DNA from 4 places in the Candidatus Sarcina troglodytae genome. Region 3 is predicted to be linked to each of the others. Evidence: riboswitches for the same ligand, from Rfam matches in the RefSeq annotation. Region 3 holds a riboswitch; each other region holds the start of a gene.
What was found. Region 3 has a riboswitch for S-adenosylmethionine ahead of HH195_RS10570 (amino acid permease). Riboswitches for the same ligand answer to the same signal wherever they lie in the genome.

Region 1 (6,313 bases), 350 kb from region 3:
TTGGAGTAAGTAAAAGTACTATACATAAAGATATGACTGAAAGATTGCCTAAGATAAATCCATGTATAGCAGAAGAAGCTAAAAGCATATTAGATTTAAATAAAGCTGAGAGGCATATAAGAGGTGGTAAAGCAACAAAGCTGAAATATAAAGTGATAGAAGCTTAATACATTGATATAATTTTATATTTAACATATTGAATTTTAATTATATTATAAGCACAAGATTAAATACATGGTATTAATAAATTCTTTATGATAAGTAAAGTTTATATTTTTAATTACAAAGAATTTTTAAGGTGGTATGCATGGATAATTCCATTTCGAATAACCTTAGCCATTTCCATAATTAAATTTAATCTTATAGGTCTATTAGTAAACAATTCCAAACTATCTGAGGAGTCAACAATTCCTATTATAGAAGCATTGCCAACGCTTTGGAGGGTTTTACCTACACCTTTTCCTGGATGGATAGGCTCATCTCTAGTGTGAATTTCGCCTATGGCATTTGCATCACCTAAGCATGCATCAATTGCTATTATAGAAGCGGTGGGATAGTTATTAGATATTTCTTTTAACCTAGTATCTAAATTTAGAGCATGTATTGGAGAAGCAAGAGTGCCAAGTATAGGTAGAGGGAATAAAGCTTCTTCTAATAATGTTCCAACTAATGGTCCAAGTGCATCTCCGATACATTTATCTGTACCTATACAAACTATGATAGTGTCATTAGTAATGTAATCTTTTAAAAAATTAGCTATATTGTAATAACATAATGGCGAACTATAATTAACTTTTATTTTGCTCAAAGTGTCACCTCCCTCATAAATTTATATGAAATAAATAAAAAAAATATTAAATAAAAACAAGAGGTATTAAAAAGAATTATAAATAATTATATTTTTAAAGGAGACATTAGATGTGAAAAATAATAAAAAGGAAATATATTTAATAATTATTACTACTTTTTTTAGTGTAATAATTATGGTGTTTAGTTTTAGTATTAAGCAACCTAAAAGTTACATTGATGAGAAAATAGAAGAAAGCGAAGAAAATTATTTAGATAAAGATATAGCATTTAATAAAAATAAGGAGGAGTCTTTATTAAGTGAAAAAGATAATCAGATTTCTAAAAATAATGCTGATCAAGGGATAAATATAACTAATAAAAAAGAAGATATTTTAGAGGAAGATGAATTTTCAAGCATTTCTAATGAACATGTAGAGGTTATAGACGAAGAAAATTCACAGAAAATTATGCTTGTGGATAAAGATAAAGAAGAGAGGGTAGAAGAGGAAGTTGTACAAAGTGTATTTAAAACTGATAAAAACAGTATAATAAATAAAATATCAAGTATTGATAAATTAAAAATAATGAAAATGGCAAATAGTTTATCAGTAAATGATTATAGGAATCTTATAAATAATATCAAAAGGAATGATGAAGTGTTAGCTGCAACTGAAATATTTGAGCTATTAAAAAATAAATTATCAAAAAAACAGTATGATGAATTAGTTTTAATTTTGGATCCATATATAGATATAAAAATGATAGAAAATAAAATAAATGAAAAATAAAGAAAAACATATTAAATGAAAAAAATAAAGAGAAAAATGATAATAATTTAAAATAAAAAGAAAAAATGGCCTAAAAATAAGGTTGAAATAAACATAAATAACATATATACTAAGTCTTGTCGATTGGAGATGTTTCAAGAGAAAAAACAAAAAAGTTACGCTGGCATGGCTCAACGGTAGAGCAGCTGACTTGTAATCAGCAGGTTGTAGGTTCGATTCCTATTGCCAGCTCCAAAAATGTGGAGGAATTCCCGAGTGGCCAAAGGGGGCAGACTGTAAATCTGTTGTCAGTGACTTCGATGGTTCGAATCCATCTTCCTCCACCAATAAAAACAATAAGGTCGCATAGCTCAGCTGGGAGAGCATCTGCCTTACAAGCAGAGGGTCACAGGTTCGATCCCTGTTGTGACCACCATTAACTTAATATATGCTGGCATGGCTCAACGGTAGAGCAGCTGACTTGTAATCAGCAGGTTGTAGGTTCGATTCCTATTGCCAGCTCCAAATGTGGAGGAATTCCCGAGTGGCCAAAGGGGGCAGACTGTAAATCTGTTGTCAGTGACTTCGATGGTTCGAATCCATCTTCCTCCACCAATAAAAACAATAAGGTCGCATAGCTCAGCTGGGAGAGCATCTGCCTTACAAGCAGAGGGTCACAGGTTCGATCCCTGTTGTGACCACCATTAACTTAATATATGCTGGCATGGCTCAACGGTAGAGCAGCTGACTTGTAATCAGCAGGTTGTAGGTTCGATTCCTATTGCCAGCTCCAAATGTGGAGGAATTCCCGAGTGGCCAAAGGGGGCAGACTGTAAATCTGTTGTCAGTGACTTCGATGGTTCGAATCCATCTTCCTCCACCAAATAATAGGCACTATATTTTATGAAGATAGTGTCTATTTACATAGTTAAATGCATATACATATTAGAGTATATATAACTCTTATCAAGAGAGGTGGAGGGAAAAGGCCCTATGAAGCCCGGCAACCAGTGATTTACCAAGGTGCCAATTCCTGCAGTGTTTTATTGCAAGATAAGAGGAGCTTAGTGAATTCAAGTCTCTTCTTAAATTAAGTTGAGGCTTTTATTTTTAAATTTTTTAAGAAATTTAAAAAGGCTATTTAAGAAAGGAGTGAAAAAGAGGTTATTTTATATAACCCATAATTATGAGAAGATTATTTACATCAGAATCAGTAACAGAAGGGCATCCAGATAAAATTTGTGACCAAATATCAGATGCAGTTTTAGATGCTATAATAGCACAAGATCCAACAGCAAGAGTTGCTTGTGAAACAACAGTAACTACAGGGATGGTTATGATAATGGGAGAAATATCAACTAACTGTTATGTTGATATTCCTAAAGTAGCAAGAGAAACTATAAGAGAAATAGGATATGATAGAGCTAAATATGGTTTTGATTGCGATACTTGTTCAGTAATGACAACAATAGACGAACAATCAAATGATATAGCAATGGGTGTTGATGAAGCGTTAGAATCAAGAGAAGGTCAAAAAGATGATATTGAAGCTGTAGGGGCTGGAGATCAAGGTATGATGTTTGGTTTTGCGACTAATGAAACTGAAGAATTTATGCCTGCACCAATAGCTATGGCTCACAGATTATCAAGAAGATTAACTGAAGTTAGAAAAAATGGTACTTTACCTTATTTAAGACCAGATGGAAAAACTCAAGTTACAGTTGAATATGAAGATAATAAACCAGTAAGAATAGATGCTATAGTTATATCAACACAACATGGACCAGAAGTTTCTCAAGAACAAATAAGAGAAGATTTAATGGAACATGTAATAAAAGCTGTTATACCAGCAGAATTATTAGACGGTGAAACAAAATATTACATAAATCCAACTGGAAGATTTGTAATAGGTGGACCACAAGGGGATAGTGGATTAACAGGAAGAAAAATAATCGTTGATACTTATGGTGGATATGGAAGACACGGTGGTGGAGCTTTCTCAGGAAAAGATCCAACAAAGGTTGACAGATCAGCTGCATACGCTGCAAGATGGGTTGCTAAAAACTTAGTAGCTGCAGGAATTGCTGATAAATTAGAAATTCAATTAGCTTATGCAATTGGTGTTGCAAAGCCAGTATCAATAGTTGTAGATACTTTTGGAACAGGTAGAATATCAGACGATAAGATAGTTGAAATAGTTGAAAAAATATTTGACTTAAGACCAGGTGCTATAATAAAAGATTTAGAATTAAGAAGACCTATATACAGACAAACAGCAGCTTATGGACATTTCGGTAGAACTGATATAGATGCTCCATGGGAAAAATTAAACAAAGTAGAAGAGATAAAAAAATATCTTTAAGATATAAATGTTAAATAAGCATTCTTGTAATTTAATTACAAGAATGCTTATTTTCATATAAAGGAAAGTAGATTTTTTATTTTTTCAATTAATTTTTAACTTCATTTATTTATTAAAATAGTATATGAAAAATATTTTGATAAAATCATTGCAATTTAAACAAATTAAAATATGATATACTAATTATAGATTAAAGATAATAAATATTTGTAGGAGAACTGTTATGGAAGTATTAAGTGGTACAGTGGATAGTATTGTTTATAGAAGTGAGGAAAATGGATATACTATTGCTAAAATTAAAGATGATAATATTATTTATACGATAGTGGGAGAGATTCCTCATATAAGAGAAAGGCAATTATTAAAACTTTCAGGCACTTGGATTAATCATCCTAGTTTTGGGAAAGAGTTCAAAGTTGAAATTTGTGAGGAAATCATTCCAAGTTCTTCAAAAGATATAGAAAAATATTTATCATCAGGGGTAATACATGGTATTGGACCAATTACTGCTAAGAAAATAGTAAATAAATTTGGAGATAAAACATTAGAAATCTTAGATAACGATATAGATAAATTAAAAAATATAGATGGTATAGGAAATAAAAAATTTAAGATTATAAAAGAATCTTATGTAGAACAAAAAGAACTTAAGGATATATACATATTTTTTCAAAGTCATGGATTAACAATAAAGCAATGTATGAAAATTTACAAAAAATATGGGGTTATAGCCATTGATGTAATTAAAGAAAATCCATATAAACTTTGTGAAGATATTTTAGGAATTGGTTTTAAGATATCGGATAAAATAGCTAAATCAATAGGAATTGATATAGAATCACCTTTTAGAATACAAACTGGTATACAGTATATAATAAATGAATTTTGTATGGCTGGAAATACATATATGCCAAAGGATATACTTATAGAAAAATCAATTAAGATTTTGCAGGTTTCTAAAGAAATTATAGAAAAAAATATTTTAGATAGTGCTTTAGATAATAAAATAAAGGTTGAAAAAATATATGGAATTGAAGGTGTTTTTACTATACCGTATTATTACTGTGAACTTGGAATAACTAATAAAATATTAAGTTTAGCGATAAGTGATTTTGAACAGATAGATGAAAATGTAGAAAATTTAATTAAAAAGTTTGAAAAGAAAAATAATATTAATTTTGGAAAGGTTCAAAAAGAGGCTATTGAAGGTGCTTTTGAAAATGGTATAGAAATAATAACAGGAGGTCCAGGTACTGGTAAAACAACTATAATAAAATGTATAATAGATATATTTGAGAAATGTGGTTTTAGTGTAGCTTTAGGAGCGCCAACTGGAAGAGCTGCTAAAAGAATGAGTGAATCTACTGGTAGGGAAGCTAAAACGATACATAGAATGCTTGAAATGGGAATTAGAGATGATAAGGATTTTGCATTATTTTTAGAAGATGAAACTACATTAAAGGCAGATGTAATTATTATAGATGAAGCTTCAATGATAGATGTAATTGTTATGAATTCTCTTTTGAAAGCTATAAAAAGTGGAACAAGATTTATAATTGTAGGGGATATAGATCAATTACCATCAGTTGGCCCTGGAAATGTTTTGAGGGATTTAATAGAAAGTGATTTTACAAAGGTTGTGAGATTAGATGAAATTTATAGACAAGGCAAAGAAAGCATGATAGTTATAAATGCTCATAAAATTAATAAAGGAGAGATGCCAATTTTAAATGATAAAAATAGTGATTTTTATTTCCTTAAAGAAAATGTTCAAGAAAATATTTTAGAAACTATGAAACAACTTGTAAATTATAGGCTACCTAAATTTAATAGAAAATGGGATAAGTTAAGGGATATTCAAATATTAACACCTATGAGGAGGGGAGTGCTTGGAGTTAATAATTTAAATTCACAACTTCAAGATGTCTTAAATCCTAAGAGTAAAAGTAAGAATGAGAAGGTTTTTAGGGATTTTATTTTTAGAGAAGGCGATAAAGTAATGCAGATAAAAAATAATTATCAGCTTAAATGGGAAAGAGTTTCTGGAAATGGAGAACTTAGAGGGACAGGTGTTTTTAATGGTGATATGGGCTTTATAGAAAAAATAGACTTAGAAGGAAAGCAAATATTTGTAATATATGATGATGAGAGATTGGTTGTATATGATTTTATATATTTGGATGAATTAGAGTTAGCTTATGCAATAACAATACATAAAAGTCAAGGTAGTGAATTTAAAGTTGTTGTAATGCCAAGTTATATGGGAGCTCCACTTCTTATGAATAGAAATTTACTGTATACAGGAATAACAAGAGCAAAAGAAATGGTGGTTATAAATGGTGATATAAAATCATTGAATTATATGGTAAATAATAATAAAAGTATGGAGAGGTAT
Region 2 (6,313 bases), 250 kb from region 3:
CAAGCTTATTATATGTGGATTTATGGAAGAGAAAAAACTATTACTAAAATTCCGATAGCAACAGTAGATTCTATACTTAATGATGCGGTGATAAAGAATAAAGTTACAGATGATGAAAGAAAATATATAGAAGACGATATAAAGGAAATTAAAAATTTATGGAGATTTAAAAATGAAGATTGTCATAGAAAAATTATAAGTTTTTGTAGTAAATTTAACTCTAATTGGATAGGTGATGCTAATTCGTTTTTATATATGAAAGCATTTTTTAGTTCTAAGGAATTAGGTGAATTTGTTATAAAAACGATTTCTCAGACGAATTATACGAAATGTTTTAAACAAGAAACGTCTATGACTAGAGATGAATGGTTAAATTTTTGTGAGCAGGCAAGTAAGGATAGGCAAAAAGGAGAACAGTTAAAGCAATATTTATTCAAAGAACTAAAGGAAATAATTTAATATTTATCATGTTGTATATATAAAATAAAAATAATAAAATGTATTGACAAGATAAATTACATGTTATATAATTTATCTTGTCGTTGAAAAACGTACAAGCAAAAACGTGTATCTTTAGCTCAGCTGGATAGAGCAACGCCCTTCTAAGGCGTGGGCCTGGGGTTCGAATCCCTAAAGGTACACCATTTTGGGATATCGCCAAGCGGTAAGGCAACGGACTTTGACTCCGTTACTCGTAGGTTCGAATCCTGCTATCCCAGCCATGCGGGTGTAGTTCAATGGTAGAATGTCAGCCTTCCAAGCTGAACACCCGGGTTCGATTCCCGGTACCCGCTCCATTAAAATTAAAAACAGTTTTGTGCATTATTAGCTCAGTTGGTAGAGCACCTGACTCTTAATCAGGGTGTCCAGGGTTCGATCCCCTGATGATGCACCATATGCGGGTGTAGTTCAATGGTAGAATGTCAGCCTTCCAAGCTGAACACCTGAGTTCGATTCTCAGTACCCGCTCCATTAAAAATTAAAAACAGTTTTGTGCATTATTAGCTCAGTTGGTAGAGCACCTGACTCTTAATCAGGGTGTCCAGGGTTCGATCCCCTGATGATGCACCATATGCGGGTGTAGTTCAATGGTAGAATGTCAGCCTTCCAAGCTGAACACCTGAGTTCGATTCTCAGTACCCGCTCCAAATAAAGAACAGTTTGATAAGCTATTATCAAACTGTTTTTGTTATATAAAAATGAAAATATGTAAGAAAGGATTGTCTAAAATAAGGCTAGAGTAAAAAATATGAATTATATAAAAAGAATTGCAGCCATACATGATATGTCCTGTTTTGGGAAAGCATCATTAACTACAATAATACCTATTTTATCTGTTATGGGAAATGAAGTTTGTCCTATGCCAACGGCTATTTTATCTACACATACAGGTGGGTTTGGCAAACCGGCTTTTGTTGATTTGAGTGATTTTATGCAAGAGGCTAAAAAACATTGGGAAGGTTTAGAAATAAATTTTCAATGTATTTATAGTGGGTATTTAGGAAACTCTAATCAAGTTAATTTTGTAATTGATTTTATAAGAAGTTTTAAAAAAAATGATACACTTGTAGTTGTTGATCCTGTTATGGGGGATAATGGGAAACTTTATATTGGAATAGATACTAAGATGGTAGAAAGTATGAAAAAGCTTATAGCATTTTCTGATATTATAACACCTAATATAACAGAGGCTTGTTTTTTACTTGGAAAAGAATATAAAGAGTTTTTCACAAATGAAGAAGTTGAAGAATATGCTATAGAACTTAGTAAGTTAGGGATAAAAAAAGTTATCATAACTAGTGTAGTAAATGAGTATAATAAGGAGTATATAAATACTATAGCTTATGATAAAGAAGAAAGGAAGATTATTAAAATAAAAAACAAAAGGATAAATGCTTCTTACTCTGGAACTGGGGATGCATTTACTTCGATTGTAATAGGCTCAATGATGCAAAACAAATCTTTTGAGGAATCTGTAAAAAAAGCTTGTGATTTTCTACAAAAAGTAATTAAAAATAGTTCTAAACTTGATTATCCTAAAAATCAAGGGATAATTTTAGAAAAATTTTTAAAGGATATTTAGAAAAAAATTTAATAAAATGTAGAAAATATATATAAATTTATGATTGACAAATTTTATAATAGATGTTAATATAAATAAAAATCGAATAATTCTTATCAAGAGAGGCGGAGGGACTGGCCCTGTGAAGCCCAGCAACCAATATTATTAATTTGCTTTTAATAAGTGTATTTAGGCTTTTATTAGTAATATTAAAATATAGTGGTGCTAATTCCTGCAGATTTAACTGAGAGATAAGTGATAAACACGTATATGTAGCTTCTGTCTAAATCGGCAGAAGTTTTTTTATTTTATAAATGCTATTATAAGGTTTGAAACTTTATTAACTTAGGTTTACTGCTTTTAAGATTATTTGGTTTAATTATTTTAGGGAGTGATTTTAAATGGAAAAAAGTAAGGGAAATGCCTTAGCATTATTGCCATTAATTCTTTTTATGGCTATATATTTAGGAGGAGGTATATTATTAAATGATTTTTATGCTATGTCTGTTTTGGTTCCAGGAATAATTGCAGCAGTTGTAGCTATTTTCATGAATAGAAAAAAAGGTTTTAATAATAGTTTAGAAACATTTTGCAAGGGGGCTGGACATTTAGATATTATCTTAATGGTGTTTATATTTATTTTAGCTGGAATTTTTGCTCAAGTTGCAAAATCAATGGGTGCTGTTGAAGCTACAGTAAATTTAGGGCTTACAGTTATTCCAAGCAATATCTTAGTTGCAGGGATATTTGTTATTTCGGCTTTCATTGCCATATCTTTAGGTACATCTATGGGAACAATCGCGGCTGTTGCTCCAATAGCTGTTGAAATAGCGGCTAAAACAGGACTTGCTACTCCTTTAATAGTTGGTGCAGTAGTTGGAGGAGCTATGTTTGGAGATAACCTATCAATGATTTCTGATACAACAATTGCGGCAACAAAAACTCAAGGTTGTGAAATGAAGGATAAATTTAAAACTAATTTTAAAGTTGTTTTACCTGCAGCTATTATAGCTATTATAGTTTATATTGTTTTAGGAAATGGGGCGCAAGTTGCATCTGCTTCTTATGATTACAATCTTATAAAAGTTATACCTTATTTAGGTATTTTAGTAGCAGCATTGTTAGGTGTTAATGTAATAATGGTGTTAACAGGTGGAATTGTATTAGCTTCAGGAATAGGCTTTTTAACAAATTCTTTAACTGTAAATACATTTTTAGATTCTGTATCTTCTGGTATATCAGGAATGAGTGAGACAATTATAATTGCTCTTTTAATAGGAGGTATAGTAAATGTAGTTAAAGAAAATGGTGGAATAGATTTTATATTAAATTTAATAACAAGCAGAATAAAAACAAAAACTGGAGCAGAACTTGGAATTGGAGCTTTAGTTGGAATTGTTGATGCGTGTACAGCTAACAATACAATAGCAATAGTTACGGTAGGTCCAATAGCTAAAAATATATCCAATAAATATGGGTTAGAATCTACAAGAATTGCAGGGATACTAGATATGTTCTCTTGTGCAATGCAAGGAGTTATACCATATGGAGCACAACTTTTATCAGCAGCAGCAATAGCTTCTGTATCCCCAATAGAAATAATGAAATATCTTTTCTATCCATATTTAATGGGGATTTGTGCAGTGATATTTATTACTGTATTTAAATCAAGAAGTAAGGCAAGTGTTCTTAAAAAAGAGTTAGCATAAAACAAAAAAGGGGTTGTATCAAATGTTTGATATAATCCCTTTTTTATTTTAAAATAATGTGCTAAAAAGTAAAAATTTTTACTTTGCAATATATTATTTTAATATTAAAGGTTAAGGAATTATTATTTTTTTAGTAAAAGACAGATACTTTGTGAAGAAATACCTTCTTTTTTACCAGTAAACCCTAAACCCTCTTCTGTTGTTGCTTTTACATTTATTTGATTCATACCTATATTAAGAGCATTTGATATATTCTCTCTCATGGTGGTTATGTGAGGCGCCATTTTAGGTGCTTGTGCAATAATTGTAGAATCTATGTTTAATATTTCAAAGTTATTTTTTTTAAGTAATTCACCTACATAAGTTAATAGCTTTATGCTACTTATTCCTTTATACTTTTCGTCAGTATCTGGAAAATGCTTACCTATGTCTCCTAGGGCGGCTGCACCTAAAAGACTATCCATAATTGCATGAAGTAAGACATCAGCATCTGAATGTCCTAAAAGCCCTTTGTCATAAGGAATATTAACACCGCCAATTATTAAATCTCTATTTTCTGTAAGTTTATGAACATCATAGCCCATTCCTATTCTCAAAAAAATCACCTCTTTTAAAATTTTACATTATTTCAATTTTCAAGAACTTAATATAAATGTATAATATAAATATATAATATTAATTTAATTTTAGAAAGGGAGAATTTTATGTTTTATGTATAAATTAAAAAACGTGATTGGTATTACTTTTATGGGTATAGGTATTTTGTTAATTTCAGTTACTATTTTTATGAAATATGATACTTATAAAAGACAACAGGATAGTTTAGAAAGTTTTAAAAATTTAAATTTTTATGATGAAGATGATGAGCAAGTTGAGATAGAGAATAATGTGGATAAGCCTATGGCGGTTTTAAATATACCAAAAATAAATTTGGAGATAGCTGTAGTTGAGGGGGTAGAAAAAGAAAATATAAAATATCTTGTGGGGCATTTTAAAGATAGTGTTATGCCAGGTGAGGTAGGTAATTTATGTATTGCAGGGCACAGAACGTCTAATTATGGTCAACCATTTAAAGAAATAGATAAATTGGAAAATGGAGATGAAATTATATTTACTTATAAAAATAAAGAATATATATATTTGGTAAATTCAAGTTTTGTAGTCACTCCAGATGAAACTTATATATTAGATAATACTGAAAATGAATCTATTGTAACAATAGTTACTTGTACATTAGACAGCAAGAATAGGTTGATAATAAGAGGAAGATTGAAATAACAAAGGGTTAAATGGGGGATTAAATATTTATGGATACACAAAGTATAGATTTTATGAGAGATAAATATATTTTTTCAAAGGAAAGACATATAAGAAAGGTTAGAAAAAATATTTCTAAAGAGCGTATACGCCTTTTTATAAATGAACTAAAAAAATATAAAATATCATTGCTTAAATTAAGTAGAAAAGAAATTAGTCAAAGAGATAGAAATTTATTGTTAAATATAGCTTTATATATTTATGAGGATGATAGAATGTTAAAATTAATAAGAAAGAATAAAACTTTACCTTTTAACAAACTATCCAAACAAACCAACATAAATATGGATTTTTTAATAAAGTGGAGGGGTTATATATTAGCTTATGTTATATTAGCTTCGGATAATAAATATGTAGACATTTATGATTATCTTGATGTAAACTTTAAAGAGTTAGAAAATAATAATACTAGAAGAACTTATGTAGACATTGATATATATAGAGGTGTTGTTCTTGAAGTGTATAAAAATAGTGCTGTAATATTAACAAGTTCAGGTGAATTTATTAATATAAATAAAAGAAATGAGATTATAGGTGCTGATATATGCGGGAGAAGAAAGTTAGGACTTAAACCATATAAAAAATTAATAATTTGCATTTCTTTATTATGTTTTATAGTGGGGGCTTTAGGTTTTTATTCTTATGGGAGAGAAAGGTCTACAATAGTAATTCAAGGGACATCACGAATAAAGTTTACAGTAAATAGTTTTAATAGGATAACTTATGGGTATTCTGCTACGGAAAAAGGAAAATTGCTTTTAAATGAAGCAAAATGGAAAAATAAAAGTGTAACTTCAGCTCTAGATGATATTTTTAGTTTCATGAGCGAACTTGATATGATTCCTAATAATAGGAAAATTGAGATAATAGTTACAGGAGAGAGCTTAAAAGAATCTAATATAGACAATATTTCTGAATATGTTTCGTGTATAAATAGTGATGGTGATTTAAGTAATGATATAAGAGTGATCATAAATAATTCTGGAAATGAAAAAATATTAAAATAAACTAGAGAAAGGTTTGTTAATATGGATAAATGTTTAAAGAACAAACGAAAAGAAGAAGTAAGATTAAATAAGTATATAAGTGATACAGGCTTTTGCTCAAGAAGAGAGGCTGATAAATTAATTGAAGAGAATAGAGTGAAAGTAGATGGCATTAAAGCTACTATGGGGAGTAAAGTTTTTAGAGGGCAAAAGGTTACAATAGATAATAAAGAATTAAA
Region 3 (6,313 bases):
TTTTATTCTTTCTTATATAATCTAATATAGCATTTAATTCATCTATATAAGAAACATCTCTAAATTCTATTTTCTCTAATGGGGCTCCCGTTATTATAATCCCATCAAGCTTTTGTTTAATCTCATCGAAATCCTCATAATTTAATTGCATATATCTATAATTTTCATGTTCTGATTTATAAGTATTTATTTTTATAAAATGAATATTCAAATCCTCATCACAGTTATTTAAAAGTTTTACTATTTGAGCTTCTGTTTCACTTTTTTTAGGCATTAAATTAACTATTCCAATATGCTTTGCCCCATGTTTACATCCATTAAAATTTATACTTATATTTTCATCTTTTAATATCTCTATTGCTTGAAATTTTTTTGAAATATAAATGGTCATTTTAATATCCTACCTTATTTAAGGCTTGCTCAAAATCACATATTATATCATCTATATTTTCAATTCCTACCGAAACCCTAACTAAATCTTCTGATACACCTGAAATTTTAAGTTCTTCTTTTGATAATTGCCTATGTGTTGTACTAGCTGGATGTATTAAAGTTGTTCTAACATCTCCTAAATGAACAACCAAAGGAATTAATTTTAAACTACCTATAAGTTTTCTAGCAGATTTTACTCCTCCTTTTACACCAAATGTTAATATACCAGATGCTCCTTTTGGTAAATACTCTTTAGCTATCTTATAATCTTTATTACATTCTAAAAGAGGGTAATTAACCCATTCTACATTCTTATGAGTTTGTAAAAATTTAGCTAAGGCTAGAGCATTTTTACTATGTCTATCCATTCTTAAATGCAATGTTTCTAATCCTAGGTTAGTTAAAAAGGCATTATTAGGACTAATTGCATTCCCTAAATCTCTAAGAAGCGTTACCCTAAGCTTAACTATATACGCTGAATTTTTAAAAGTTTCCACATATTTTAACCCATGATAACTTGGATCTGGTTCTGTAAGCTCATTAAATTTTCCATTTTCCCAATCAAAATTACCTCCATCAATAATCACACCACCTAACGCTACCGAATGACCATCTATATATTTACTTGTAGAATGAACAATAATATTAGCTCCATATTTAAATGGATTAAACAGATACGGCGTTGCAGTTGTATTATCTATAATTAAAGGAATATTAGATATCTTTGCAACCTTTGAAAATTTTTCAAAATCAAATATATTAAGGCTAGGATTTCCTATGGTTTCACCAAATATAAGCTTAGTATTATCTTGAATCTTACTTAAAATTTCATCTTCACTATCATAAGGATCAACAAATGTTGTTTCTATTCCGAAAGTCTTTAATGTTACATTAAATAGATTAAAAGTTCCACCATAAACACTAGAAACTGAAACTACATGATCACCACTTTTACAAATATTTAAAACGGCTAATAGCACTGCTGACTGACCTGATGATACACAAACTGCACCAACTCCATCTTCAAGAGCTGTTAATTTTTCTTCTAGTGCAGCCACGGTTGGATTGCTTATTCTAGAATATATATGCCCATTTTCTTTTAAATCAAAAAGATTAGCCACCTGCTCTGCACTATCAAATCTATAAGATGTGCTTTGAACTATTGGTAACGTAACTGAATTTAACGTTTCACCATTATATCCACCTTTTATACATAATGTTTCTTTTTTCAAATTTTCTTTATTCATTATTAATTCCCCCTTAATACTACATTTTTTAGCAATAATCAATAATAATTAACTTATACATGATAAATAAAATTTTATTTTTCTATAAAATAAAAAACTATTTCTATATCTAAAAAGATAAAGAAATAGTTTAGTTACTAAATTAATGTACTCATAAACTACTTTTATCTCTCAAAAAAATAAATTCTTGCAGGATTTAGCACAATTCCAATATGATTATTGGCTGTTGCTAGGCTTCATAGGGCCAGTCCCTCCACCATTCTTGATAAAAGATTTTTTATTTATTTTTTAATTATATTTTTATAATATTTAATATTTATTTTATTTGTTACAACTTCTTAATATAATTTATAATAATATTTAAAGTAAAATATTCCTATTTATAAAAACTTTAATAATATTTTAATCTAACTAACCTTAGCTTCTACATTATTTGAAGTTGCTTTAATCTTTCTTCCTTTAAACACATAATAAATTATAAAAGGTAACACCATAGTTACTGCAAAACAAACAATTAATATTGTTGTATACTCTCCTATACTACCACTTTGAAGACCAGATGGTGGCAAGAAAGATATTATAAAGGCTATTACTGAAAATATTAAACCTATTATAGCTAAAATAAGTTTTACTACTATTCCCCCAGGTATTTCGTAAGCTCTCTTTAAATTTCTTTTCTTAAGTACAAGATTAATATATGCTAAGAAAAATAAAAAATATGCAGCAAGATAAACAATAACTGTTAATGTCATTGCCATAAAAAATGAAACATTAGAGCTTCCGCCTCCAAAAGTTAAAACTATTGCCCACATTGTAACAACAATTCCTTGAATTATTAAAAGTTTTGGTGCTACATCATTTTTATTTCTTTTAGCTAACCCCTTAGGAAATATTCCATATTCACCTGCAACAGAAAGTCCTCTAGTTGGTCCTACAATCCAAGAACTAACCTCTGCAATAGAACCAATCGCTAAGAAAATTATTATAATATCCACAAGCCATGAAAAATGCCCGAAGTGATTAATAAGTAGTGCAAAAGTTTGAAATACTCCTTCATTTAAGCTAAGAACTGATTTAGGGACAACTGCACCTACTGATATAGCTCCTATTGTATTTAAAATTATTGCTAAAAATAATAAAATAATTACTGCTATTGGGTAATCTCTTTTTGGATTTTTCATATCATTTACATGAGTTGCTGAAACTTCAACCGCCATATAAGATAACATAAATGACACTAATACAACCAATGAATTTATATTTGTAAAATTAGGTAAAAATGTCTTTGTACTTATGTCTATATCAATTGGATTTCCTGAAAATATGTACACTGCTGATAAAATAAATAAAATAAATGCTGGTATTAAAACACCACCTATAAATCCAATTCTAGCTATTTTAGCCGTATTTCTTATTCCACTTAATTGAATAAAAGTTACAGCCCAGAAAATTATAATTACTGCTAAAAATTTAAGTGTTGGATCTGAATTTAACGCTGTCCATCCAGTTACATATGCTATTGCACCCACAACATAATATATCATTGTTACTGCACCTATTGTAAAAACAACAAACTGAAAAAATATGTGAGCAAATCCCCATTTTTCACCTAAAGTATTTTTGGTCCAAGTAAAAACTCCACCCTCACTCCATCCTTCAACAGTTGCCATCTCTGCTGCACACAATACAACTGGTAAAAACCATAAAAATCCTCCAGCTAATAAATAAAACACAGCACTAAAGCCTGATGTTGCAAAGGTTGGATATTCATACAACTCTACAAGGATTGAACCTGTTATAAACAAAAATCCAAACATTGAAAGCTTCTTTTTATTCTCCAAACAAAAAACCTCCTCTTTCATTAACTTTCAAATCTAATTTTTAGAACAATCCATTGTTTAAAATATATAATTCAAAACATATTTTTTCTAAAGCAAAAAAACTACTTCTTTGCAAGACGACAAAGAAATAGTTTCTATCTTAACTAAAAATTATTAACTAATTTAACTAAATTCTCTCTCATCTCTCAAGAAAATACATTCTTGCAGGATTTAGCACAATTCCAATACGATTTATTGGCTGTTGCTAGGTTTCACAGGGCCAGTCCCTCCACCGTTCTTGATAAAAGACTTATTCATTAATATTTAATTTTAAACTTATTATACTCTTTATAATAAATTTCTTCAACCATAAAAAACATTAAAATATTTCTAAAAACTCATTATATGTTTCTTTAACTCTCCAATAATCATTGTTATTCTCTAAAATTAATGTATAATCAGTACCATTATATATATATTGAACAATTAAGTTATCGTTAGCATTACGTCTCATACCTGTATTATTTTTTTTATTAATAGAAACAATATTAGCATTTAAAGGTAAAAAATTTATAGCTATATTTAAAAGTGAGACATCTGAACACATAATATCACCTTATATAATAATTATCACATAAATATAATATTAAGGCTTAAAATGTTTAGTTCCTTTAATATCCTAATTCTTCATTTAAAAATATAACATGAATTCTTCCTGGAATAGGTCTTTTAATAACAGTATATTCCCTACACATTCTTTCTGGACTCTTACAATCCATACAGTATCCAACCTTTGCACAAGGTGTTTTTCTATTTAATCTTTTGCCATTAGCAGGTGCTGCAATTCTTTCAACCCTAGATTTTGCTTCATTTAAATCCTTAACAATTTTATTAACTCCAGCTATAACTATTACCTTATCCGGTCCATAAATCATAGCGGCAACTCTATTACCATTACCATCTACATTGTAAAGTTCTCCATCTTCTGTTATAGCATTAGAACCTGTTATATATCCATCACAAGAAAAAGCTTTTCTATAAATATCTTTTCTCTCTTCCTCAGTTAAATTTTCTTTATATCTATCATAATACTCAAATCTTCCACTCTTTAAATGATCAACAATTCCTACCTCAAAAGCAGTCATAGTGCCACCTAAAGTTACAGAACTTCCCTCTTTTAATATCTCATCAATTTTATTTATAAGACTTTCTTTATCAGAAACTAAACAAGCTTCCATCCCATTATCATTTAAAGCCTTTATAGTCTTTTCAATTCTAATTTCATTTAACCATTTAATATCATCATTCATAATCATTTCCTCCACACATCTATATACTTTATAACAAATAATAAATCTTATATATTATTCATTATAGAATGAATTACATATATATACAACTTTATCTACCTAGTCATTAATTTTTATGTACTTATTGTTAACTTTTATATCAAATTATTCCATTAATTCTATATTATATATATAATTATATTTGCATACTTATTAACATATTAAAAAATCGGGGGTATATTAATGGAATTTTTAAAAGCCATAATACTAGGAATTGTACAAGGTATAACCGAGTGGCTTCCTGTAAGTAGTACAGGACATATGATATTAGTTGATGAATTTATAAAACTTGACTTTTCTCAAGTATTTATCAGCACATTTTTTGTTGTAATTCAATTTGGTTCTATCCTTGCAGTATTGTTTTTATATTTTAAAAAGCTAAATCCCTTTGACCCATCAAAAACAAAAATGCAAAGGGAAGACACTATAAGCCTTTGGCTTAAAGTTATAATTGCAGTTATTCCATCTGGAATAATTGGACTTTTATTTGATGACAAAATAGAAGAAATATTTTTTAACCCAACAACTGTAGCAATAATGCTTATAGTATATGGAGTTATCTTTATAATCTTAGAAAGCAGAAATAAAAAACCTAAAATTGAAACATTTTCACAATTAACTTATAAAACAGCTATTTTTATAGGATGTTTTCAAGTATTGGCCCTAATTCCTGGAACATCAAGGTCTGGTGCTACAATAATTGGAGCAATCTTACTTGGAACATCAAGATTTGTTGCAGCAGAATTTTCATTCTTTTTAGCTATTCCAACTATGCTTGGTGCTAGTGCATTAAAACTTGTTAAAGCAGGTTTTGCTTTTAATGCACTTGAATGGGGAGTTTTACTTACAGGATGCTTCGTTGCCTTTATAGTATCAGTTATTGCAATTAAATTCCTTATGGACTATATCAAAAAACATGACTTTAAATTCTTTGGTTATTATAGAATAATACTTGGAATATTAGTTTTAGGTTATTTTTATCTTTTAGCTTAAAATTAAATAAAGGGCTTATATGATTTTTCATATTAACCCTTATTTTTTATCTTTTAATTTTTATGTTATTCTAAAATACATATCAATTGAAGATAACATATTATATATATTTAAACAATTATTTATTTTATAAATATCTTAAGATAACTAAATGTTACAAATACTTTTAACTATCTTTCTCCCCTTCAATAGCATTTTTATAATTCATATATTTTAAGAAAAACAGTTCTACAAATATAAAAAATAAGTTTGTTGAATTATAACTTATGTTATTTCCTACATTAACAGTTTTAGTATTTATATAAATACTTTCATTACTTAACCTTGCAAGATTATTTGTCTTAAGCTGAGTTATTGAAATAAAAGGAATATCCCTAATCAATAATTGTTTAGCAAAGCTTTTCACCTGACTTGATTCACCAGAATAAGATATTATTATAACTAAATCTTCTGAAGTTAATGCATCTAATGT
Region 4 (6,313 bases), 820 kb from region 3:
TATAACTTTTTTATTCGCAACCTTTAATATTCTCTGTATTATAGGCTTTATTTCTTTTGGTCCTAAGGAACAATTTACACCAATTGCATCTACTCCTAAGCCTTCTAAAGTTATAACCATACTCTCAGGAGTACACCCTGTAAATGTCCTTTCGTTTTCTTCAAAGCTCATTGTACAAAATACGGGAAGATTACTATTTTCTTTTGCTGCTAAAACAGCCGCTTTTGCTTCATATAAATCCGTCATGGTTTCTATTAATATAATATCTGCACCAGATTTCACACCTTGAAGTATTTGCCTTTTAAATATCTCATATGCTCTATCAAAACTTAATGTTCCCATTGGTTCTAAAAGTTGCCCTATAGGTCCTATATCTAATGCAATTTTTACATTTCTGTCTGCAACCGCTTCTTTAGCAATATTTACAGCACTATCTATTATTTCCTCTACTGTGTATCCATATTTTTTAAGTTTAAGCTCATTTGCTCCAAAAGTATTGGTTGTTATAATATTAGCCCCTGCATTTATATATTCTTTATGAATATCACAAATTATATCTTTTTCACTTATATTAAAGCACTCTACTCCATTTTCAAGGCTTAAACCTTTTTTTTGAATCATAGTTCCCATTGCACCATCAAATAGTATTATTTCCACAGATATCACCCTTTCTCTTGTATAAACAATCTTTATTTTTTAAGCAAACAGCACATTTTTGTATTTGTTTTTCTATATTCTCTTTTGATATCCCAATTATTGCTGTAACTGATTTTCTGGGTATTAAAATATTATTTTCTGAACATGTAAGCCCTATTTCTTTTGGGCAATTTAAAAGATTTATAAAATTACTTTGAATCTCTATTGGTAAATCTCCATAACCTGGACTATACCTTGTTGTTATAAATCTATTTTCTCTTTTCATATCATTTTTTATTGCTTCTTCTAATGAATCACAAACTTCTTCAATAGCAGTTGTTCCACAACAATCTATAATAATTGATTGTGATAAAGACTTCTTTTCATAAAGTCTAAATAATTTTTCAAAATCATTTCCTAATGTTGTTGCTATTAAAAAACATTCATCACATAATCTTAAATGTTTCTCTATGTCTTTTCCCATTAAAATAAAATTCGTCCCTTTTAATAATATTCCTTCTTCTACCCTTACTATTTTATATCTTTTAATTACATATCTTAAATGTATATAATTCTTTACTAATTGTTTTATTGTCTTAATATCATCCTTTATTTGTTCATCTAATATTTGTCCACCATATCCTAAATATCTTAAAATCTCAATTGTATTTATTTTAATTTCTTCCAAATTCATCTATACTCCTTTTATTTATGCAACTTACTATTGATGATATATTCTTTATTATACTTTTAGCAACTATTGGATTGTTCATAGTATATATATGAACTCCTTTAACTCCTGAAGACACTAAATCTATTATTTGTTCCACTGAATAGGCTATTCCAGCATCTCTTAATGCTATAGCATCATATTCATATTTATCTACTATTTTCATAAATTTTTTAGGAAAAGTAGCACCACATAAAGAAATTATCCTCTCTATCTGTTTTTTATTTACAACAGGCATAACACCAGATTGTATAGGAACATCTATATTCGCACTATAAACCTTGTCTAAAAAATTATAAAATATATTATTATCAAAAAATAATTGCGATACTAAATTATTAACTCCACAATCAACTTTCAATTTCAAATTTCTTATATCTTCATCTAAAGTAATACACGCTGGATGTCCTTCTGGATAACAAGCACCTGCAATATTAAAATCATTATACATTTTCACATAAGAAATTAAATCACTTGCATATTTAAAATCACCACAAGTACAATTTCCTGTAACATCTCCCCTAAGAGCTAATATATTTTCAATATTGTTATTTTTTAATAATTTTAAAATCTTATCTATATCTTTTTTAGTTGATTTTATACATGTTAAATGTGCAACTGATTCTATATTATACTCATTCTTTACTTTACTAGCTAAATCTATTGTTTTATTATTAATAAACGATCCTCCAGCACCATAGGTTACACTTATATAATCTGGATTTAAAATTTTTAACTCATCTAATGTATTATATATTTTGTTCACATCACCATTAGGTTTTGGTGGAAATATTTCAAAAGATATTACGACCTCTTTTTTATTAAAAATTTCACTAATTCTCAATTACTAATCCCCCCTAAAATAAAAACGCCTAAGAGAAATATCCTAGACGTTTATACAAATACAGTATATACATAAAATATCTCTTATCTTTCAGTAAAAACTGCAGGATTTAGCACCATAAAATTGGTTGCTGGGCTTCATAGGGCCAGTCCCTCCACCACTCTTGATAAGTATATTAAATTGATTTTTATTTATCATTCTTTAATTGTTAAATTTTAAAAAAATTTAAATAAGTTTATTTATATTTATATGCTAAAACTTTATTAAATAGAACTTTTAATAGTTAATATAGTTGTTGTTTCATGACATTTATAATATGCTATAATTATATTGTCATTATCTAAATTATTATAAATTTTAATATTATATTACTTATAAGGAGGTGAATCCGTTAATATATAAACTTAAAATAAAGTTTATATGATTTAAAACGGATTAATAATGTTTAGATCATTTAAATGGTATATACTAGGATACGTAGGAACGTTAGTTGCTTTTATTCCTAAAGAAAAGGAAGCTCAAAAACTACTTGCTGAAGGGAAAATAGATGAGATGAATAATATAGTTTGTCTAGGCACAAGAACTATATCACAAAAACTAATAAAACTTTCCGATTCAACTGTAAATGTTCATGGGCTTGAAAATATTCCTGAAGGTCCTGTCTTATTTGTCTCTAATCACCAAAGCAATATGGATATTGCTATAATTTGTGGATTTATAGACAAACCTAAAGGTTTTATTGCTAAAAAAGAATTAAAAAAATTACCTTTAATAAATAAATGGATAACCCTAGCAGGTTCTATATACTTAGACAGAGAAAACCCTAGAAAGTCTATGGAAGGAATATTAGAAGGTATTAAAACTTTAAAAAATGGACACTCTCTAGTAGTTTTTCCTGAAGGTACTAGAAGTCGTGGCGATAAAATGGGGGAATTTAAATCTGGAAGCTTTAAATTAGCAACTAAATCTAAAGTTCCTATAGTTCCTCTTACAATTGATGGGACTTATAGAGTTATGGAAGCTAACAAAATACTAATTAAACCTAGTAATATAAACTTCTATGTTCACAAGCCTATATACACAGACAAACTTTCTAAAGAAGAAATTACAAAATTACCAGAAACAGTTGAACATATCATACGAAGCAAACTCCCAAATAAAGGAGAGTAATTATAGTTGATTTAATATTTTTGATAAAATATTAAATATATCTTGTTTATTTTGCATTATACAAAAATAAGAGCTATAAAAAATTATAGCTCTTATATGTTAAAACAAATTATCTTCTATTTTGTTGCTTTCTTGCTCTTCTGCATTCTGGACATCTTACTGGATCATTATCAAATCCTTTTTCTTTGTAAAATGCTTGTTCTCCCTCTGTGAATATAAATTCTTTTCCACAGTCTTTGCATACGATTGTTTTATCTGCCATTTTCTATTCCTCCAATTAGAAAGATAAATAACTATTAACAAACTCTCTAAAATGGAGAAATTCATTAATTAATTAAAATCTTTATTTATTTTATTGTTATTTTAGCACAGTATTTATATGTTTTCAATAAGTTTTATTAAATTTTAGCAAAAAAATATTTACGTTTTCATAAAATAAAATTTCTTTAAAAAGACACTTTAATATATCTTAATTTAATTTCAAACCATTAAAGTGCCTAATTATTTTTTAATTATTTTTTATAACAATATTGTTTCCATCTGTATCTACTATTATAACAGAGTTATCTTTTATCTCTCCAGCTATTATTTTTTTTGCAATATCTGTTTCTAAAACATTTCCTATAAACCTTTTAAGTGGTCTTGCTCCATAAACTGGGTCATACCCTTGCTTAGCTAAAATTTCTTTAGCAGAATCTGTTACATTCATGTCAATATTTCTATGTTTTAATCGTTTTTTAACATCTTTTAAGAATATATCAATTATCTTTTTAATTCCTTCAAGATTTAATGGCTTAAACATTATAATGTCATCAACCCTATTTAAAAATTCAGGCTTAAACCTTAATTTCATTTCATTCATTACAGCATCTCTTGCCTCTTTAGATATTTCACCATTTTCATTGTTTTCTAGAAGATAGTTACTACCAATATTTGATGTCATAATTATTATTGTATTTTTAAAATCCACGGTTTTACCTTTATTATCAGTAAGTCTTCCATCATCTAATATTTGTAAAAACATATTAAATACATCTTCATGAGCTTTTTCTATTTCATCAAACAATATAACAGAATATGGTTGTCTTCTAACTGCTTCAGTTAATTGACCACCTTCTTCATATCCAATATATCCTGGAGGAGGTCCAACAAGTCTAGATACAGCATGTTTTTCCATATATTCTGACATATCTATTCTTATTATATTATCCTCACTATCAAAAAGATTTCTAGCTAAAGTTTTGGCAAGTTCTGTTTTACCAACTCCTGTAGGTCCTAAGAATATAAAAGAACCTATTGGTTTATTTTCATCTTTAAGTCCAGCCCTTGCCCTTATAACAGCATTAGCTACAGCTTCTGTTGCCTCTTCTTGACCTATTACTCTCATTTTTAATTCTTCTTCAAGTCTTAAAAGTTTCTCTCTTTCACCTTCAACTAGTCTAGTTACAGGAATTCCAGTCCATTTAGAAACTATTTGAGAAATTTCTTCTTCTGTTATTTCTTCTTTAAGCATGGAAGTATCGTGATTTTGTTCCATATCAGCTTCTTTTTCTTTTATTTTAGCTTCAATTTCTGGAATTCTACCATATTTAATCTCTGCTACCTTATTTAAATCATATTGTCTTTCATATTCTTCTGCCATACCTCTTAAAGTGTCAAGCTCAGATTTTAAATTTTTAATTTCAGTTATTTGAGATTTTTCCTTTTCATATTTAGCAGTCATCTCGTTATTTTTTTCTTTAAGAACTGCTAACTCTTTCTCTAAATCCTCTAATTTAATCTTAGAAACTTCATCATCTTCCATGGACAATGCTTCTTTTTCTGTTTCAAGTGTCAAAAGTTTTCTTCTTATTCTATCAAGTTCTGTAGGTAGTGAATCTATTTCTGATCTTACCATAGCACCAGCTTCATCAATTAAATCTATCGCTTTATCTGGTAGATACCTATCTTGAATATATCTATCTGAAAGTGTTGCTGCTGCAACTATTGCAGAATCATGAATTCTTATACCATGATGAATTTCAAACCTTTCTTTTAATCCCCTTAATATAGATATAGCATCTTCAACTGTCGGTTCGTTAACTATAACTGGTTGGAATCTTCTCTCTAAGGCCTTATCTTTTTCTATATATTGTCTATATTCATCAAAAGTTGTAGCACCTATGCAGTGTAATTCCCCTCTTGCTAATAGCGGTTTTATTAAATTACCAGCATCCATAGCTCCATCTGTTTTACCAGCACCAACTATTGTATGAATTTCATCTATAAATAAAATTATATTTCCATCTGAGTTTTGAACTTCTTTTAAAACAGCTTTTAATCTTTCTTCAAACTCACCTCTATACTTAGCTCCTGCAATTAATGCTCCCATATCTAAAGAGAATATCGTTTTATTTTTTAATCCTTCAGGAACATCTCCCTTTACTATTCTATTTGCCAAACCTTCAACTATTGCGGTTTTACCAACTCCAGGTTCACCTATAAGTATAGGATTATTTTTTGTTCTCCTTGATAGAATTCTAACCGCTCTTCTTATTTCTTCATCTCTTCCAATCACAGGATCTAATTTATGCTTTTTAGCCAAATCAATAAGATTTGTACCATATTTAGATAAAGCATCATAAGTGCCTTCTGGATCTTGTGTATCTACCTTTTGACTTCCTCTAATTTTATTTAATACTTCTAAAAATTCTTTTTTACTAATAGAAAATTTATCTAAAATAAGCCCTACGCCCTTTGAATCAATATCCATAATTGCTAACATAACATGCTCTACGCTAACATAAGAATCTCCAAATTCTTTAGATAGTTGCTCAGCTTTTATAAGAACTTCATTTATTCTCCTAGTTGCTGTAACTCCTGTTGATTTAGCAGCTTCTCCTAAAACTTTTGGAAGACTATCTATTTTTAAGTTAGTTTCTCTCTCAAGTGAT

Region 1: it holds a riboswitch for S-adenosylmethionine, as region 3 does, so the genes downstream of both, metK (methionine adenosyltransferase) here and HH195_RS10570 (amino acid permease) in region 3, are expected to answer to the same signal.
Region 2: it holds a riboswitch for S-adenosylmethionine, as region 3 does, so the genes downstream of both, HH195_RS09350 (Na+/H+ antiporter NhaC family protein) here and HH195_RS10570 (amino acid permease) in region 3, are expected to answer to the same signal.
Region 4: it holds a riboswitch for S-adenosylmethionine, as region 3 does, so the genes downstream of both, metF (methylenetetrahydrofolate reductase [NAD(P)H]) here and HH195_RS10570 (amino acid permease) in region 3, are expected to answer to the same signal.

The regions. Positions count from the first base shown of each region.
Region 1 is NZ_CP051754.1:1,921,417-1,927,729, reverse strand. It holds gene spoIIID (sporulation transcriptional regulator SpoIIID) at 1-167, shown strand, start outside; gene yyaC (spore protease YyaC) at 281-808, opposite strand; gene HH195_RS08820 (hypothetical protein) at 921-1,577, shown strand; tRNA gene HH195_RS08815 (tRNA-Thr) at 1,737-1,811, shown strand; tRNA gene HH195_RS08810 (tRNA-Tyr) at 1,819-1,903, shown strand; tRNA gene HH195_RS08805 (tRNA-Val) at 1,917-1,992, shown strand; tRNA gene HH195_RS08800 (tRNA-Thr) at 2,007-2,081, shown strand; tRNA gene HH195_RS08795 (tRNA-Tyr) at 2,087-2,171, shown strand; tRNA gene HH195_RS08790 (tRNA-Val) at 2,185-2,260, shown strand; tRNA gene HH195_RS08785 (tRNA-Thr) at 2,275-2,349, shown strand; tRNA gene HH195_RS08780 (tRNA-Tyr) at 2,355-2,439, shown strand; SAM riboswitch class I at 2,517-2,616, shown strand; gene metK (methionine adenosyltransferase) at 2,743-3,918, shown strand; gene recD2 (SF1B family DNA helicase RecD2) at 4,142-6,313, shown strand, end outside.
Region 2 is NZ_CP051754.1:2,020,731-2,027,043, reverse strand. It holds gene HH195_RS09395 (hypothetical protein) at 1-459, shown strand, start outside; tRNA gene HH195_RS09390 (tRNA-Arg) at 568-644, shown strand; tRNA gene HH195_RS09385 (tRNA-Gln) at 648-722, shown strand; tRNA gene HH195_RS09380 (tRNA-Gly) at 724-797, shown strand; tRNA gene HH195_RS09375 (tRNA-Lys) at 820-895, shown strand; tRNA gene HH195_RS09370 (tRNA-Gly) at 899-972, shown strand; tRNA gene HH195_RS09365 (tRNA-Lys) at 996-1,071, shown strand; tRNA gene HH195_RS09360 (tRNA-Gly) at 1,075-1,148, shown strand; gene HH195_RS09355 (pyridoxamine kinase) at 1,250-2,083, shown strand; SAM riboswitch class I at 2,173-2,320, shown strand; gene HH195_RS09350 (Na+/H+ antiporter NhaC family protein) at 2,464-3,771, shown strand; gene ispF (2-C-methyl-D-erythritol 2,4-cyclodiphosphate synthase) at 3,894-4,367, opposite strand; gene HH195_RS09340 (class D sortase) at 4,483-5,049, shown strand; gene HH195_RS09335 (anti-sigma factor domain-containing protein) at 5,079-6,095, shown strand; gene rluF (23S rRNA pseudouridine(2604) synthase RluF) at 6,117-6,313, shown strand, end outside.
Region 3 is NZ_CP051754.1:2,271,381-2,277,693, forward strand. It holds gene HH195_RS10560 (homoserine O-acetyltransferase/O-succinyltransferase family protein) at 1-391, opposite strand, end outside; gene HH195_RS10565 (O-acetylhomoserine aminocarboxypropyltransferase/cysteine synthase family protein) at 393-1,679, opposite strand; SAM riboswitch class I at 1,841-1,951, opposite strand; gene HH195_RS10570 (amino acid permease) at 2,087-3,520, opposite strand; SAM riboswitch class I at 3,696-3,807, opposite strand; gene HH195_RS10575 (hypothetical protein) at 3,879-4,106, opposite strand; gene HH195_RS10580 (lactate utilization protein) at 4,171-4,809, opposite strand; gene HH195_RS10585 (undecaprenyl-diphosphate phosphatase) at 5,032-5,841, shown strand; gene HH195_RS10590 (MurR/RpiR family transcriptional regulator) at 6,008-6,313, opposite strand, start outside.
Region 4 is NZ_CP051754.1:1,454,208-1,460,520, forward strand. It holds gene HH195_RS06515 (homocysteine S-methyltransferase family protein) at 1-630, opposite strand, end outside; gene HH195_RS06520 (vitamin B12 dependent-methionine synthase activation domain-containing protein) at 638-1,330, opposite strand; gene metF (methylenetetrahydrofolate reductase [NAD(P)H]) at 1,311-2,210, opposite strand; SAM riboswitch class I at 2,291-2,383, opposite strand; gene HH195_RS06530 (lysophospholipid acyltransferase family protein) at 2,652-3,380, shown strand; gene HH195_RS06535 (zinc-ribbon domain-containing protein) at 3,490-3,642, opposite strand; gene clpB (ATP-dependent chaperone ClpB) at 3,889-6,313, opposite strand, start outside.